3 regions of the Streptomyces sp. NPDC001985 genome follow, and region 2 is predicted to be linked to each of the others. Evidence: riboswitches for the same ligand, from Rfam matches in the RefSeq annotation. Region 2 holds a riboswitch; each other region holds the start of a gene.

Region 1 (5,644 bases), on a different contig from region 2:
ACACGCGCCCACACCGGCGGGGAGGGCGCCCGGTACGCGGGGGTGCGCTTCGCTCCCGGGACCGCGCCCGCGCTCCTCGGCGTCCCCGCGCACGAGGTGCGCGATCAGCGGGTGGAGCTGGCCGACCTCTGGGGCGCGGCCGTGGCCCGCCGGCTCGCCGAGCGGATCGACGCGGCGGCCGACCCCGCCGCCGCGCTGGAGGAGCTGGTGCTCCGGACGGCCGCCGGCGCGCCGGACCCGCCGGACCCCGTACTGGAACGGATTGTCCGGCATCTGGACAGCGGGCAGACGGTCTCCGCCGCCGCCCGCGCCGTCGGCCTCGGCGCCCGGCAACTGCACCGCCGCTCGCTCCACGCCTTCGGCTACGGACCCAAGACCCTCGCCCGGGTGCTGCGGCTCCAGCGGGCCCTGGCCCTGGTGCGCCGGGGGGTGCCGTTCACGGCGGCAGCGCTCGCCGCGGGCTGCGCCGACCAGGCACACCTCGCCCGGGAGATGCGCGAGCTGGCCGGGACGACCCTCACCGCCTACACCGCGTCCCGCCCCTGAGGAGACGGCCTAGTCCTCGTCCGTGCCCGCGTCCGTGTCCGTGTCCGTGTCCGCGAACAGCGAGACACCGCAGCCGTCGGGGTCCAGCACCACCGCGTAGCGCTGCCCCCACACCGCGTCCCACGGTTCGAGATGGCTCCGGTACCCCGCGGCGACCAGCTCCGCGTGGACGGAGTCCACCTCGGCGGCGGTGTCGCAGCGGAAGGCGAGCCCCAGCCGCTCGCCCCCGGTGGGCCGGGTCCACCCGGGGTCGAAGGAGCGGATGGTCTCCTCGGTGTCCCAGAGCACCCGCACCCCACTGGGGAGCGTGGCCTCGGCGTGCGGGGCGGAGTCGGCGCCGGAGGGGACGTCCAGGCCGAGCCGGCGGTAGAAGGCGAGAGACGCGGCCATGTCGGAGGCGACGATGCCGATCGAGTCGAAGCGCGGAGTCATGCCCCCACCGTAGGCGGGCCCCGCGCCGCCGGTCTTGAAGGAATCGGACACCGGCGGGGGCTCCGCCGGTGTCCGTACGGTGGTCAGCGCGCCGTGGCCGCCGTCCGGCGGGCCCCGGAGCGCGCCCCGGGGGTGAGCAGCCGTTCGGCCAGATGGCCGAAGACCAGACCGAACACCGCCCACAGCGTCACCTGGATCGCCAGTGTCGCCAGCCGGAACTCCCAGACCACCGCGGCCGGGAAGTCCTTGGGTACCTCGTTGTACGAGGGCAGGAACGCGAACGCCAGTCCGGTGGCGGCCACGAACCCCGCCACCGCCGCCACCGTCGCGTTCCAGTTGCCCAGCCGGGGCGCGAGACGCCTCCCGGTGATCAGCGCCGCGAGCCCCAGCAGCACACTGACCACCACCATCAGGAAGTACACCGCCGTCCGCTCCCCGATGGTGCCCGGGTCGCCCACCGCCGGCGGGTTCGGCGGGTACTTCAGGAACGGCACCACATACAGCGTCAGCAGCCCGCCGAGGGCGACGAACGCGGCGGTGGCACGGGGGCCGAAGCTCCCGGCGCGGCCGATGGCGGCGCAGTGGGCGAGCGCGGCGATACCGCCGACCGCGACCCCGAAGACCAGCACACCGGTGGCGAGACCGGCCGTGGACTGCACGGCCCGGCTGACGAGTTCCTCGCCGCCGTGCCCATGGCTGTGGCTCTCCTCGAACGCGATCGCCGCGTCCACCGGCCCCTCACCGAGGAAGTACGCCACCACCAGGGCCACCGCCCCCGCGATCAGGCCCGCGAGCATGCCCCGTACCAGCAGGGCCCGTACGGATATGGAGTTCATCGCAGGCCGCCCTCAGTGGCAGGGGAAGCCGAGCAGATGGCGTCCGTCGTGGACCCATTCATGGACACCCTCGCCGGAGACGAGGGCGGTGGCGCCCTGCTCGGCGCCGACGAAGTAGAGGAGGATCAGCATGAGGATGCCGACGAAGGCCGCCCAGGGGGCGAGTTCCTTCCAGGAGACGGGGGTGACCGCCGGTGTGGCGGTGGGGGCGGGCACAGCGGATTGAGCCATGGCAGAACCTCCTGAGGGAGCACGCGTCCCGGTCGTGGTGCCTGGTGCCGCAGACGAGGGCGCGGGGTCTGACTTCCCGCGTCGGTGCGGGTACACAGTGGCGCGACCGTGCCGGATTCCCACCGGACTTCCATCACACTCTCGTCATGTCCACGCGACCGTACCGCTTGCGGGCGGGCACCGCTACGGCGCGGGGTGGCCGGAAATGACGGTACGGATGATGATGGTCGCGCCGGTGGCGACGGAGGCCCTCCGCGAGGCCCGCTTCGAGGCGGGCGAACCGCCGGACGAGGCCGGTCTGGTGAGCGCGCGGGCGGCGGCCGGAGGGCTGCCGAGGGCGGACCGGGCGGTGTCCGGGCCGTCGCCGCGCTGCCGGCTGACGGCCCGGGCGCTCGGGCTCGCCGCCCGGGAGGCGCCGGAGCTGGGCGAGTGGGACATGGGCCGCTGGCGCGGCCGGAGCCTCGCGGAGGTGAGCCGGGACGAGCCGGACGCGGTGGGGCACTGGCTCACCGACCCGTCGGCCGCGCCCCACGGAGGGGAGGCGCTGACCGCGCTGTGCGCCCGGGTCGGGGGCTGGCTGGACGCGCTGCCCCCGGATACCGGCCGGCTCGTCGCGGTGGTGGACCCGGCGGTGGCGCGCGCCGCGCTGGTTCACGCGCTCGGCCTGCCGCTGCCCGTCTTCTGGCGGCTGGACATCGCGCCGCTGACGCTCACCGAACTCAGCTCCCGGGCCGGGCGCTGGAATCTGCGCTGCGGCACCCGGCTCCTCAGAGAGCCGTGAGGGGTTCGGCGCCGTGGGCGCGGTGGAGCACCTCCAGGAAGTCCGGCGCGGCGGGCAGTGCCGCCGAGCCGATCCGGCGCACCGCCACGCCCGGGGTCCAGGAGTTCATCACCACCGCCCCCGACAGCCCCGGCAGATCGGCGGGGGTGACGTCCCGCACCTGCTGGGGGACGCCGAGGTGGGCCAGTTGCCGCCGGAGGATGCCCATGGTGGTCCCGGTCAGGATCGCGGCGCGGGGCCACACCACGGCGGTGCCGTCCCAGAAGGCGAGGTTCCAGATGGTGGCCTCGCTGAGCCGGCCGCGGCGGTCGACGAAGGCGGCGTCGTCGAAGCCCTCCGCGGCGGCCTGCCGCAGGAGATGGGTCTTGGCGACCTCGCCGACGTGCTTCACCGCCGGGAGGAAGCGCTCGTGCTCGACGGTGGTGAGGGTGAGCGGGCCGGCCGGGCCCGAGGAGGGGGGTGCGGTACGGACCAGTACCCCGGGTTCCACCTCGGGCCCGGCGACCGTGAACTCGCCCGCCGGGGAGAACACCGTGGCGGTCAGCGAGAGATCGCCGGGTCCGGCCGCGGCCACCGCGGCCCGGAGACGGGAGCGCACCCGCTCCTCGGGGAGCGCCCGCCCGAACAACACGACGGAGGCGGCGCGCAGCCGCTCCAGATGCAGATCGAGCCCGCGGACGCCGCCGTCGCGGACCTGCATGGCGGTGAAGTGGGCGTGGCCGGCGAAGGCGAGGGGGGAGAGGGCGGGGGTGGTGGTGGGGTGGCCGTTGAGGTGGACGACAGAAGGGGGCATGGGTGTCACTCCCGTGGTGAGCTGGCGGTTGCCCGTGCCCCGACGCTAAACCCTCACACCGATGTGAGAGTCAAACCCCCACCACCCACCCGTGATACCGGCCCCCGCGCCACGGTAGCCCGAGCAAACCCAGCCCGTCTGGGGGCACCTGCCAGAGGCAGCTCCGGGGGAGTTTGAGGACGGACCCTGTGCGACAGGTGCCCGCATCCCGCGGGCCACGGTCGGGGGCCGGCCCCCGGACCCCCGCTCCTCAATCGCCGGCGGGGCTGGGTGGTGCTGCTCAGTCACCGGTGGGGCTGGGTGGTGCTCCTCAATCGCCGGAGGGGCTGAGAGATCCAGCCCGTCCGGCGTTTGAGGACGGACCCTGGTCCACAGGTTCCCGCACTGTGCGGGCCACGGTCGGGGGCCGGCCCCCGGACCCCCGCGCCTCAATCGCCGGCGGGGCTGGGTGGTGCTGCTCAGTCACCGGCGGGGCTGGGTGGTGCTCCTCAATCGCCGGAGGGGCTGAGAGATCCAGCCCGTCCGGCGTTTGAGGACGGACCCTGTGCGACAGGTGCCCGCACTGTGCGGGCCCGGGTCGGGGGCCAGCCCCGGACCCCCGCGCCTCAATCGCCGGCGGGGCTGGGTGGTGCTGCTCAGTCACCGGTGGGGCTGGGTGGTGCTGCTCAGTCACCGGTGGGGCTGGGTGGTGCTGCTCAGCCGCCGGCGGGGCTGGGTGGTGCTGCCTCAGCCGCCGGTGGGGCTGAGGGGTGTGCCTCAAACGCCAGTGGGGCTGAGAGGGGTGCCTCAGACGGCGGAAGCGTTGGGGGGTGCGGCGTGGCCGTGGGCCAGGAGGGGGAGGGGTGGGGGGTAGGCCAGGGGGTCGAGGGGGACGTCCTCCTCGCACACAGGGGAGGCGCACTCGCAGGCGAAACGGGCCACCAGGCCCGCCCGGGGCGCCCACGCCCGTCCCAGGAACCCCCGGTACTGCTCCGCCACCACCCCGTTCGCGTACCGCAACAACCCCCGCCGCCCCTCCGCCGTCCGCACCCCCGACAACTCCCCCGCGAAGAACCCCTCCACCTCCGCCAGGGTCTCGGCCACCCCCCGCTCCCCGTCCACCCGCAGCACCGCGCCCCCGTACTCCTCCACCTCCGCCTCGATCACCCGCACCAGATGCCGGTAGAGCGCCAGCGGGCCCGGCTCCAGGCCGCGTTCCGCGAGGCGGCGGCGCTGGACCTCAGGGGTGGGCAGCAGCCACAGGGCGCGGGGTCCGGCGAACCGGGGGGTCACGGGGGTGCCCTCCACCACCGTCGGCGGCGACGGCGGCAGCGCCCGCACATCCTCCGCGATCATCGCGCCGCGCTCGTGGTGCAGCGACATCGCGAGCAACTCCTCCTCCGGCGCCGACCACCGCTCCTCCCGGGGAAGCGCCTCCCAGCGGATCGCCGCCCGGTGCCCCGCCGCGATGGCCCGGTCCCGGTGCTTCCAGGTGTGCGCGTCGGCGCCGTACCAGCGCAGACCGTGCCGCCGGGCCAGCAGCCTGGCCACCGTCGTCTTCCCCGCGCCGGGCGGCCCCCCGATCCACAGGCTCACTCCTCGTGCCCCGGGATCGGCTGCTCCGTCCAGATCACCTTCCCGTCCGGGGTGTAGCGCGTCCCCCACCGGTCCGCGAACTGCGCCACCAGGAACAGCCCCCGCCCGCCCTCGTCGGTGCTCGCCGCCTGCCGCAGATGCGGCGAGGTGCTGCTGTGGTCCGACACCTCGCAGATCAGCGTCCGGTCGCGGATCAGCCGCACCCGGATCGGCCCGATCGCGTAGCGGATCGCGTTGGTGACCAGCTCGCTGAGGATCAGCTCGGTCGTGAACGCCTCTTCTCCCAGATCCCATTCACCGAGCTTATGGGTGACCGCGTTCCGCACCTCGCCCACCGCCGACGGGTCCGACGCCACCTCCCACTCCGCCACCTCCGCCGTGCCCAGCACCCGGGTACGGCCCACCAGCAGCGCGATGTCGTCGCGCGGACGCTCGGGCAGCAGCGCGGCG
Region 2 (5,644 bases):
CCGAAGGGCGTCATCGCCACCCACCGGGGCCTGCTGGCCCTTCTGGAGGCGCACCGGCGGGAGATCTGGGCCCCCGTCACCGGCGACGGCGAGCGGGTGCTGCGGGTCGGCCACGGCTGGTCGTTCGCGTTCGACGCCAGCTGGCAGCCGCAGCTCGCCCTGCTCGGCGGCCACACCGTCGTCCTGCTCGACGAGGAGGACCAGCGCGACCCGTACCGGCTGGTGCGCAGGGTCCGGGACGACCGGGTGGACATGCTGGACACCTCGCCGTCCATGCTGGGCCGGCTCGCCGAGGCGGGACTGATCGAGGGCGACCGCTGCCCGCTGACCATCCTGGCCCTCGGTGGCGAGGACATACCCCGCAGCGCCTGGGATGTCCTGGCCGGGCTCAAGGGCACCCGGGTGCACAACTTCTACGGCCCGACCGAGATCACCGTGGAGGCCGTCAACGCGCTCGTGGTCGCCGGCGAGGAGCCGCAGATCGGCAGCGCGGCGCCCGGGTCGACGGCCCAGGTGCTCGGCCCGGACCTGCGGCCCGTGCCGGTCGGGGTCCGCGGGGAGCTGTACCTCGGCGGGCTCCAGGTGGCGCGCGGCTACCAGGCACGGCCCGCCCTCACCGCCGAACGGTTCGTCCCCGACCCGGTCACCGGGGAGCGGCTCTACCGCACCGGCGACGTGGTCCGGCGCAACGCGGCGGGCCGGCTGGTCTTCCTCGGCCGGGCCGACGACCAGGTGAAGATCCGCGGCTACCGGATCGAACTCGCCGAGATCGTGGCCGCGCTGGAGACCCGCTCCGATGTGGCCCGCGCGGTCGTGGTGGCCCAGCCGGGAGCGGGGGGACGCGTCCTGGTCGCCTATGTGGTCGCCACCGAGCAGGTGCGCTCCGCCGGCCGCCGGCTCGACCCGGTGGAACTGAGGGAGGACCTGGCCGGGCGCATTCCGCACTACATGGTGCCGGCCCGCTGGGTGGAGCTGGACGCCATCCCGCTGACCGTCAACGGCAAGGCGGATCTGCGCGCCCTGCCGCGCCCCACGGGGAGCGGGGAGTCCTCCGGCGCGTCCCGCCCGCCGGCGACCGCCGCGGAGGAGACGGTGCTCCGGGCGGCCCGCGCCCTGCTGGACGAGCCGCACCTCGGCGTCGACGACGACATGTTCCACCGGGGGATGGACAGCATCGCCACCATCACGCTCGTGGGCGAGCTGCGCCGCGCCGGGATGCACTGCACCCCCCGGACGATCGCCGTCCACCGCACCCCCGCCGAGGTCGCCCGCGCGATCGCCGGCGCGCCCGGTCCGTCCGGGGGCACGGCGGCCGGCGAGGAGGCCGGGGAGACCCGGGTGCGGACCCCCGCGCTGGAGTGGATGCGGCGCCTGGGCACCTACCGGCGCTTCGCCCAGTCACAGCTGATCTCGCTGCCCCGGGGCATCACCGATGCCGAGGCCCACCGGGTGGTGGAACGGGTGCGCGCCGCCCATCCGCAGCTCACCGCCCGCACCGTGCGCGAACCGGACGGCCGGCTCGCCCTGGTCCCGGCCGGGCCGGACGCGGTGCCCGCCGTGCTGGTCGTGGAGGAGTGTCCGCGGCTGACCTCCCGGGCGGTCCTGGAGAGCGCCCACCGCGTCTGGGAGCGGCTCGACCCGGACAACGGCGCGATGATGGTGGGCGCCCTCCTGCGGGAGACGCGGACCGGGACGGCCCGGCTCTTCCTCGCCGTGCACCACGCGGTGGTCGACATCGTCTCCTGGCACGTCCTGCTGGAGGACCTCGCCGCCGCCCACGCGTCCCCCGGCACCCCTCCGCTCGCCGAGGGCACCACCATGGCCCAGTGGTCCCGGGCGCTGGCCGCCCGGGCCGAAGGGCCCGAGCCGCGCGCCCAGCTGGACCACTGGCGCGCCGTGGCACGGGAGAGCGAGCGGGCGCCGAGGATCGCCCGCCGGACCGCCGACCCCGCGGTGCACACCCGGGGACGGCTGGTGTCGCACCGGGTGACGGCCGACGCCGCCACCACCGGCGCGCTGATCCGCTCCGCGCGCACCACACCCGAGAACGCGCTGCTCACGGCCGTGGCCCTGGCGGAGGCCGGCTGGCGGGCGCGTCACGGGCACCCGCCGGACAGCGGGGTCACCGTGGTCCGGGAGGGACACGGCAGACGGGACGACCTGGTCGGCCCCTTCCTCGAAGCCGCCGGCGGACCCGTGGACACCTCGCGGACCGTGGGCTGGTTCAACGTCTTCCACCCCGTCGCCCTCGACACGGGCACGGCCGGTCCCCGGCTCACCCCCCAGGGGGCGCTGGACGACCGGGGGGCGGCGCTCGCCCTGCTGGAGAAGGTGGGCGGGGAGCTGGCGGCGGTGCCGCACGGCGGGTTCGACCACGGTCTGCTCGGCGAGCCGGCCGCGGCGCGTGCCGAGGTGTTCTTCAGCTATCTGGGCCGGCTCGACCAGGTCGTCGGCGACGACCCGGGCCGCCCGTGGACGCTGGTCGTCGACGACGCGGTGCGGGAGGTCTTCCCGCAGGACAGCGAACCGGACGCGGCCCAGCCGTATCCGCTGGAGCTGATCTGCGCCGTCCACCCCGGTCCCGGGGGCCCGGTGGTGGAGGCGCTCTGGCGGTACGACCCCGGTGTCTGCGACCCGGGGGACATCCAGGAACTGGCCGCCCTGTGGCTCACGGCGCTCACGGCGCTCGCCGCGGCGGTCGAGGGCAACGAGAGGACAGGCGCGTGACCCGGACCATCGAGATCGGTGGCATCACCCTCGCGTACGAGGAGTTCGGCGGCGGGGACCCGGTCGTCCTCGTCATGGGCGCCGGCTCGCCGGGCCGGGTGTGGCGCCCCCACCAGGTGCCCGCGCTGGTCGCGGCCGGGCTGCGCGTGATCGTCTTCGACCCCCGGGGCGTGGGCGGCAGCTCCCCCTGCCCCGAGGGCTTCACCCTGGACGACCTCACCGACGACCTGGCCGGCCTGGTCGAGAAGGTGGCCGGGGGACCCGCCCATGTGGTGGGCACCTCGCTCGGCGCCCGGACCGCCCAGCAACTGGCGCTGACCCGGCCCGACCTGGTCGACCGGCTGGCCCTGCTGGCGACCCGGGGCCGCACGGACGCGGCGCTCTCGGTCTTCTCGCAGGCCCAGATCGCCCTGCACGACCACCGCGTGGCCCTCCCCGAGGAGGTGCGGGCCGCGCTGGGCGCGCTGGCCAATCTCTCGCCCGCCAGCCTGCGGGACGAGATCGAGGCCGAGGACTGGCTCGCCATCCTCGCCATGGCACCGGCCACCCCGTCGGCCGGAGTCCGGGAGCAGTTCGTCGCCGCGCTCACCGGATTCCCGCCGAGCGTCTCCGCGTTCGCCGCCATCACCGCGCCGACCCTGGTGGTCTCCTTCGCCGACGACCGGCTCTCCCCGCCGCATCTGGGCCAGGAGATGGCCGACGCCATTCCGGGCGCCCGCTCGGAGACCGTGGCCGGCGCCGGGCACTTCGGCTATCTGGAGCGGCCCGCCGAGGTGAACCGGCTCCTGGTGGAGTTCCTCACCGGAGCCTGAGCCGGCCGGGAGGCGCCGGGGTCCCCGGACCGCCGCATCTCCGCCCCGCCGGACCGGGCCCTGTCCTCGCACACCGCGCCGGACAGGGCCCGGCCCATGAGCCGGGGGAGCCGCCCGTGTCCCATGTCACGGTCCGGGATGTGAGCGGTACTGTCCGAACCCGGACGATCCCTCTAGGCTGACGGACGCAGCTGGTTCGCCCTGCCCGCCAGGCAGGCGCGTCGCAAGAGGGAACCCGGTGGGAATCCGGGACTGCCCCGCAGCGGTGAGCGGGAACGACCGCCGTCATGAGCACTGGAGCCGGGAAACGGTTCTGGGAAGCGACGGCCAGTAGGTGTCCACCGGGAGACCGGCGGACGCGCCCGCGAGTCCGAAGACCTGCCCGCTGTCCGCGCACGGCCCCCGCCGGCGCGGCCATCCCGGTGACCTCGTGGGCGGGTCGGCGACCAGAGCAGGCGGACCGGCGCGCCCCGTGCGCGCCGTGGACCCGTCCGTTGTGGCACCCCCTTCGCGCTCTCGTCCCGTCCCGGGATTCAACGAGACATCTCGCGAAGGAGAGTTCCGTGACAGCGCAGTCCGCAGCCGCGGCAGCACGGGCCACCGTGTACGGCTACCCCCGCCAGGGACAGAACCGGGAACTGAAGAAGGCCATCGAGGGGTACTGGAAGGGCCGCGTCACCGCCGACGCCCTCCGGGAGACCGCGGCGGGCCTCCGCCGGACCAACTGGCGGCAGCTCGCCGACGCCGGTGTCCACGAGGTGCCGACCGGTGACTTCTCCTACTACGACCACATGCTGGACACCAGTGTCATGGTCGGCGCTGTCCCCGAGCGGCACCGCGACGCCGTCGCGGCGCACCCCCTCGACGGCTACTTCGCCATGGCGCGCGGCACCCAGGACGTCGCGCCCCTGGAGATGACCAAGTGGTTCGACACCAACTACCACTACCTGGTCCCCGAACTCGGCCCCGGCACCGTCTTCACCGCCGACTCCGCCAAGCAGGTGGCCGAGGTGAAGGAGGCCCTCGCCCTCGGCCACCGCCCCCGCCCGGTCCTCGTCGGACCGGTCACCTATCTCCTGCTGGCCAAGCCCGCCCCCGGGGTGGCGGCGGACTTCGACCCGCTGACCCTCCTCGACCGGCTGCTGCCGGTGTACGCCGAGGTCCTCGCCGACCTGCGCGCCGCCGGCGCCGAGTGGGCACAGCTCGACGAGCCCGCGCTGGTCCAGGACCGCACCCCGGCCGAGCTGAACGCCGCCGCCCGCGCCTACCGCGACCTCGGCGCGCTCGCCGACCGCCCCAGGCTGCTGGTCGCGTCCTACTTCGACCGCCTCGGCGAGGCGCTGCCCGTTCTCGCCAAGGCCCCCGTCGACGGCCTCGCCCTCGACTTCACCGAGCGCGCCGCCGGCAATCTCGCCGACCTCGCCGCCATCGGCGGACTGCGCGACAAGCGGCTGGTCGCCGGTGTCGTCAACGGCCGCAACATCTGGATCAACGACTACGAGAAGTCCCTGGCCACCCTCGGCACGCTCCTCGGCCTCGCCGACCGGGTCGACGTGGCCACCTCCTGCTCACTCCTCCACGTCCCGCTGGACGCCGCCGCCGAACGCGACATCGACCCGCAGATCGCCCGCTGGCTCGCCTTCGCGAAGCAGAAGACGGCCGAGATCGTCACCCTCGCGCGCGGCCTCTCCCAGGGCACCGGCGCCATCGCCGGCGAACTCAGCGCCAACCGGGCCGACCTGGCCTCCCGCGCCGGTTCCGCCCTCACCCACGACCCGGCGGTACGGGCCCGTACCGCCGCCGTCACCGACGCGGACGGCCGCCGCTCCCAGCCGTACCCCGAACGGACCGCCGCCCAGCGCGCCCGCCTCGGCCTGCCGCTGCTGCCCACCACCACCATCGGCTCGTTCCCGCAGACCGCCGAATTGCGCACCGCCCGCGCCGATCTGCGCGCCGGGCGCATCGACACCGCCGGCTACGAGGAGCGCATCAGGGACGAGATCCGCGATGTCCTCGCCTTCCAGGAGAAGGCCGGGATCGACGTGCTGGTGCACGGCGAGCCCGAGCGCAACGACATGGTGCAGTACTTCGCCGAGCAGCTCACC
Region 3 (5,644 bases), on a different contig from region 2:
CGTCCAGGTCCCGCCACTCGGCGTCGCCGAGGTGTCCGAGACCGTCGGGAGGCCGGGGCGCGTCGGGGTCGCCCCGGTAGCCGACCCCGAGCACCGGGATGCGTCGCCGATGGAGAAACGGAAGCAGGTTCATGGGGTGCTCGCGGGTGGTTCCCAGGCCGTGCACGGCGATGACCCAGGTCCCCCGGGGGCCGGGCACGGACCAGGCGGGCAGCGGGCCCAGCTCACCGGGGACGGTGACATCGGTGTGGGGGATGCCGAGCGCGGTCGTCGGGTCCCCGGTGTGGAGCTGCGGGGTCAGCCGCACCCTGGCACCGGGTTCCAGGCCGCCGGAGCCGACGCCCTCCAGCCGGCGCACGACGGTGTCGGCGGACGGCGGGGTCTCGTCGAGCACGGGGCCGACGATGGCGTGGACGCCGCCGGGCCCGTCGAGTCCGTAGGTGCCGGGGCGGCGCGATGAGAGGCTGCGGGTGAGCGTCACCCGGCCCGCGCCGGTGGAGTGGACGGTGAGCCGCCGCTCCCCCGGAAGGGGCCGCCCGGGGGCGGGTCTGAGCACCGCGTCGCTCGCGTAGCGGCCGGCCAGGAACGCGGCCGTGCCGACGCCGATCAGGGAGGTGACGGCCGTTGCCGCCGCTGTAGCCGGGCGCACCGTTCCAGTGTCGGCGCGGTGGTGGGGTGCTGCCAGCGGACGGCCCCCGCCCGTGTCCGGGGCCGTGCGGGGGCGGGGCCGGCGTGGGCCGGCGGGCAGGGCCCGGAGAGCCGGGGCAGGGGCGGGGAGCACGTCAGCGCCGCTGGCCGTACCCCCGGAACTGTTCGGCGGCCTCCTCCAGCTCGGCGGCGGTGAGCAGGGAGGGGGTGTGGCCGGGCACGGCGGCCGCGGTCAGCCAGAGCCGGCACATCCACTCCAGCTGGGCGGTGCGGTCGTACGCCTGGTCCAGGCTCTGTCCGTGGGCGACGGTCCCGTGGTTGCGCAGCAGACAGGCGGTGCGCCCGTCGAGGGCGGCGAGCATGTTCCGGGCCAGGGCCTCGGTGCCGTAGAGGGCGTACGGGGCGACCCGGACGGGTCCGCCGAGCGCGGCGGCCATGTAGTGGACCGGTGGCAGCTCCGGTACGAGGGTGGAGACGGCCGTGGCGTGGACGGCGTGGGTGTGGACCACGGCGCGGGCGTCGGTGTGCCGGTAGACCTCCAGATGGAGCGGCAGCTCGCTGGTGGGCCGGAGATGGCCGAGAACCTGCTGTCCGCCGAGGTCGACGGCTATGGCGTCCCCGGGGGTGAGACGGTCGTAGGGGACACCGCTGGGAGTGACGAGGACGAGCTCTCCGACCCGGGCGGAGACATTGCCCGACGTCCCCACCACCAGACCCTCCGCGGCCGTTCTGCGGGCGGTGGCCACGACGTTCCGCCACGCCTCGTCGATCGCTTTCTGCGACACCTGTTCGGTCATGCGGCGATCCTGTCAGGCGGCGCTCTCCGGTTACAGAGGGCCACCGCCGGGGGACGGAGGGGAGGATCAGTCAGATTATCCAAAAGGGTGATGAAAGCCACTTCGCGGGACGTGTCCCCGGCCCCAGAAGCCCATCCAGCCCCTGCAGACCGAAACCGGAGCCAAAAACCTCACTTGGGGACACCCCGATGCCGGTCCCAGTTCACCTTCCGTTCACTCAGGTTACTTACGTTCACCGGGCCACTGACGTCCATAGATTGCCTGGGTAAATGGAACACATCACGCTGCTGCTCGCGATTGTGATCGTGACGGCTCTCGTGTTCGATTTCACGAACGGTTTCCACGACACGGCCAACGCGATGGCGACGACCATCTCGACCGGCGCCATGAAGCCCAAGTCCGCGGTGGCGATGTCCGCCGTGCTCAACCTCGTCGGCGCGTTCCTGTCGGTGGAGGTCGCCAAGACGATCTCCAGCGGCATCGTCAACGAGGCAGGCATAACACCAGAAGTGATCTTCGCGGCGCTCGTCGGCGCCATCCTCTGGAATCTCCTGACGTGGCTGGTCGGCCTGCCGTCCAGTTCCTCGCACGCCCTCATGGGCGGTCTGATCGGCGCCACCATCGCGTCGGTCGGGTTCAGCGGCGTCAACGGCGGCACCGTCGTCACCAAGGTGCTGATCCCGGCCATCGCGGCTCCGCTGGTCGCCGGTATCGGCGCGTACCTCGCCTCCAGGCTGACGTACAAGCTCGGCCAGAACGCCGACCCGAAGTCCACCGCGAAGGGCTACCGGGTGGGCCAGATCGCCTCGGCGGGCCTGGTCTCGCTGGCGCACGGCACCAATGACGCCCAGAAGACGATGGGCATCATCACGCTGGCCCTGGTGACCGGCGGCATCCTCAACCCCGGCTCCAACCCCCCCATGTGGGTCATCGTCTCCGCCGGTGTGGCCATCGCCCTCGGCACCTACCTCGGCGGCTGGCGCATCATCCGGACCATGGGCAAGGGCCTGACCGACCTCCAGCCCCAGCAGGGCTTCGCCGCCCAGTCCAGCGCGGCCAGCGTCATCCTCGCCTCCTCCAACCTGGGCTTCTCGCTCTCCACCACGCACTCGTGCTCCGGCGCCGTGATGGGTGCGGGCCTCGGCCGCAAGGGCGGTGTGGTCCGCTGGTCCACCGCCACCCGGATGTTCGTGGCCTGGGGTCTGACCCTGCCCGCCGCCGGTCTGGTCGCCGCCCTCTCGGAGTACGTGACCAAGCAGGGCGACTGGGGTGTCGCCGTGGTCGCGGTCTTCCTGGTCGCCTCCTCGGCCGCGATCTGGCTCTACTCCCGCCGCCAGGTCATCGACCACACCAACGTCAACGACACCGGCGCCGATGTGGACAGCGAGACCGGCGAGGCCGGTGTGGTGACCAACGCCATGGCCGCCGTCACCGTGCCCCCGGCCGGCACCCCGGCGCAGGACGGCCTCAAGACCACCATCGCGGCCTCCCCGGCCGCCGCCCCCGAATCCGGCCCGGCCAGCCCGGCCGCGGTGTAAGGACAGATCAGCATGAAAATCGACTGGGCAGCTCTCGGCTCCGTTTTCGGTGTGAGCCTCGTGGCCACCGTCGTTCTGGTGGGCCTGTTCACCCTCGGCATCATCGGCATGAGCAAGCAGGCGACGGCCTCCGGCGGCGGCGGCTCCGTGGCGCTGGCGCGCACCGGTGCGTACACCTGCTTCGCGCTCTGCGTGGCGGCCATCACCTACGGGATCTATCTGATCGTCACCTGACGGCGGGCCCGGACCGCGCGCGGTCCGGGCTCTCCGCGCTCATCGACGGCAGACGGCCGGGCCGGTCATCCTCAGGGACGACCGGCCCGGCCGTCTGCCGTCCCGGGTCCGGGACGAGCAGCGCGGCGCTCCCCGGGTGTGGGGCTCAGCACAGTGCCCCTTCGCAGGTCAACGGCAGGTTGACGGCTGTTCTCACAGCGTGGTGGACTGCCGGGGCCATTACGGCGGCAGCAGAGGAAGCCGGTGCGAATCCGGCGCGGTCCCGCCACTGTCACCGGGAGGAGTCCCGGGAGCCAGGAACTCTCGCCGCCGATCACGTCGAACCAGGGCGCGGACACCCTGAGTGAGGACATATCGCCATGCCCGGCCGCGGCCACGACCCTGCCCCGACTCCGAGAAGGATCTGCCCGCCCCGGCCGGTCCGGAGCGGAACCCCGGCCTGAATCGATGCGTGCCGACCGTGTACTGAACCGTGCCGACCGCGTTTTCGCGTACGGCGCCGGGGCCGGCCTCCTCGGTGACCTGCTGCTCGGCGATCCCCGCCGGGGCCATCCCGTCGCCGCGTTCGGACGGGCCGCGGGCGCGGTGGAGCGGGTTCTCTGGCGCGACCACCGGGGGTGGGGCGCTCTGCACACCGCCGTGTGCGCCGGAGGCGCCGCCGCGGCCGCGCACCTCCTCGCGCGCGGCACCCGGGGGGCGCCCGCGCTCTCCCTCGCCCTGACCGCCGCCGCCACCTGGACCGTCGTGGGCGGCACCTCGCTGGGCCGGGAGGCCAGGACCATCGGTGCCGCGCTCGCGGCCGGCGACGTGGAGCGGGCCCGCGCGCGGCTGCCGCATCTGTGCGGGCGCGATCCGCAGTTCCTGGACGAGGGCCAGATCGCCCGGGCCGTGGTGGAGTCCGTGGCCGAGAACACCTCCGACGCGGTCGTCGGCGCCCTGGTGTGGGGGGCGGTGGCGGGGGTGCCGGGCCTGGTGGGGTTCCGCGCGGTCAACACCCTGGACGCGATGGTGGGGCACCGCTCCCCGCGCCACCGGCGGTTCGGCTGGGCGTCGGCGCGGCTGGACGATCTGGCCGGCTGGCCGGGGGCCCGGCTGACGGCCGGGCTCGCCGTGCTCGCGGGCGGGGACGCGCGGGGAGCCGTCCGGGCGTGGCGCCAGGACGCGCACCGGCACCCCAGCCCCAACGCGGGCCCGGTGGAGGCCGCGTTCGCGGGGGCGCTCGGGGTGCGTATCGGCGGCACCCTGTCCTACGGCGGCCGGGTCGAGCACCGGCCCGTGCTCCATGGCGCGGGGCGGCCCGTGGAGGTCGCCGACATCGAACGGGCGGTGCGGCTGTCGCGCCGGGTGGGGCTGCTGGCGCTCGCCACGAGCGTGGTGGCACGGCCGTTGCTGCGGCGGGCCGTGACGGGGATTCAGCGGGGGTCCGGCGCACCGGCGCCGCGAGCGGGAGGAGACGGATGAGCACGGGAAGGCGCACCGGAGGCGGCCTGCTCGTCGCCGGGACGACGTCCGACGCGGGCAAGAGCGTGGTCACGGCGGGCATCTGCCGCTGGCTTGTGCGCCAGGGCGTGAAGGTGGCCCCCTTCAAGGGGCAGAACATGTCGCTCAACTCGTTTGTGACCCGCGAGGGCGCGGAGATCGGCCGGGCGCAGGCGATGCAGGCGCAGGCGGCCCGGGTCGAGCCGACCGCGCTGATGAACCCGGTGCTGCTCAAGCCCGGCGGCGACCGCAGCAGCCAGGTGGTGCTGATGGGCAGGCCGGTGGGCGAGCTGAGCGCGCGCGGCTACCACGGGGGGCGGCAGGAAGCGCTGTTCGGGCCGGTCATGGAGTGCCTGGAGGAGCTGCGGGGCAGCTACGACGCGGTGATCTGCGAGGGGGCGGGCAGCCCGGCCGAGATCAATCTGCGGCGCACCGACATCGTGAACATGGGCATCGCCCGCGCCGCCCGGCTTCCGGTGCTGGTCGTCGGGGACATCGACCGGGGCGGGGTCTTCGCCTCCTTCTTCGGTACGACGGCGCTGCTGAGCGCCGAGGACCAGCGGCTGGTGGCGGGATATCTGGTCAATAAGTTCCGGGGCGATGTGTCGCTGCTGGAGCCGGGTCTCGACATGCTCCACGGGCTCACCGGGCGGCGGACGTACGGGGTGCTGCCGTACGCGCACGGGCTGGGCATCGACGAGGAGGACGGGCTGCGGGTCTCGCTGCGCGGGACGGTGCGCGAGTCGGCGGTGGCGCCGCCGGTCGGGGCCGATGTGCTGCGGGTCGCGGTGTGCGCGGTGCCGCTGATGTCCAATTTCACCGATGTGGACGCGCTGGCCGCCGAGCCGGGGGTGATCGTGCGATTCGCGGACCGGCCCGAGGAGTTGGCCGACGCGGATCTGGTGATCGTGCCGGGAACGCGGGGCACGGTCCGCGCGTTGGAGTGGC

What was found. A riboswitch is a leader RNA that binds a small molecule or an ion and turns the genes downstream of it on or off. The one in region 2 is predicted to bind cobalamin.
Region 1: linked by a shared signal. The riboswitch ahead of ABT122_RS05360 (CbtB domain-containing protein) and the one ahead of metE (5-methyltetrahydropteroyltriglutamate--homocysteine S-methyltransferase) in region 2 are both predicted to bind cobalamin.
Region 3: linked by a shared signal. The riboswitch ahead of ABT122_RS19305 (cobalamin biosynthesis protein) and the one ahead of metE (5-methyltetrahydropteroyltriglutamate--homocysteine S-methyltransferase) in region 2 are both predicted to bind cobalamin.

What each region holds. Positions count from the first base shown of each region.
Region 1 is NZ_JBEOYB010000008.1:70,106-75,749, reverse strand. It holds gene ABT122_RS05375 (DUF6597 domain-containing transcriptional factor) at 1-546, shown strand, start outside; gene ABT122_RS05370 (VOC family protein) at 556-978, opposite strand; gene ABT122_RS05365 (CbtA family protein) at 1,062-1,814, opposite strand; gene ABT122_RS05360 (CbtB domain-containing protein) at 1,827-2,045, opposite strand; adenosylcobalamin (AdoCbl) riboswitch at 2,098-2,191, opposite strand; gene ABT122_RS05355 (histidine phosphatase family protein) at 2,251-2,826, shown strand; gene ABT122_RS05350 (aminotransferase class IV family protein) at 2,813-3,619, opposite strand; gene ABT122_RS05345 (hypothetical protein) at 4,406-5,194, opposite strand; gene ABT122_RS05340 (SpoIIE family protein phosphatase) at 5,191-5,644, opposite strand, start outside.
Region 2 is NZ_JBEOYB010000064.1:33,807-39,450, forward strand. It holds gene ABT122_RS25515 (non-ribosomal peptide synthetase) at 1-2,727, shown strand, start outside; gene ABT122_RS25520 (alpha/beta fold hydrolase) at 2,724-3,539, shown strand; cobalamin riboswitch at 3,715-3,939, shown strand; gene metE (5-methyltetrahydropteroyltriglutamate--homocysteine S-methyltransferase) at 4,103-5,644, shown strand, end outside.
Region 3 is NZ_JBEOYB010000040.1:19,054-24,697, reverse strand. It holds gene ABT122_RS19325 (alpha/beta hydrolase) at 1-649, opposite strand, end outside; gene ABT122_RS19320 (class II aldolase/adducin family protein) at 783-1,445, opposite strand; gene ABT122_RS19315 (inorganic phosphate transporter) at 1,715-2,983, shown strand; gene ABT122_RS19310 (hypothetical protein) at 2,996-3,217, shown strand; cobalamin riboswitch at 3,404-3,542, shown strand; gene ABT122_RS19305 (cobalamin biosynthesis protein) at 3,665-4,678, shown strand; gene ABT122_RS19300 (cobyric acid synthase) at 4,675-5,644, shown strand, end outside.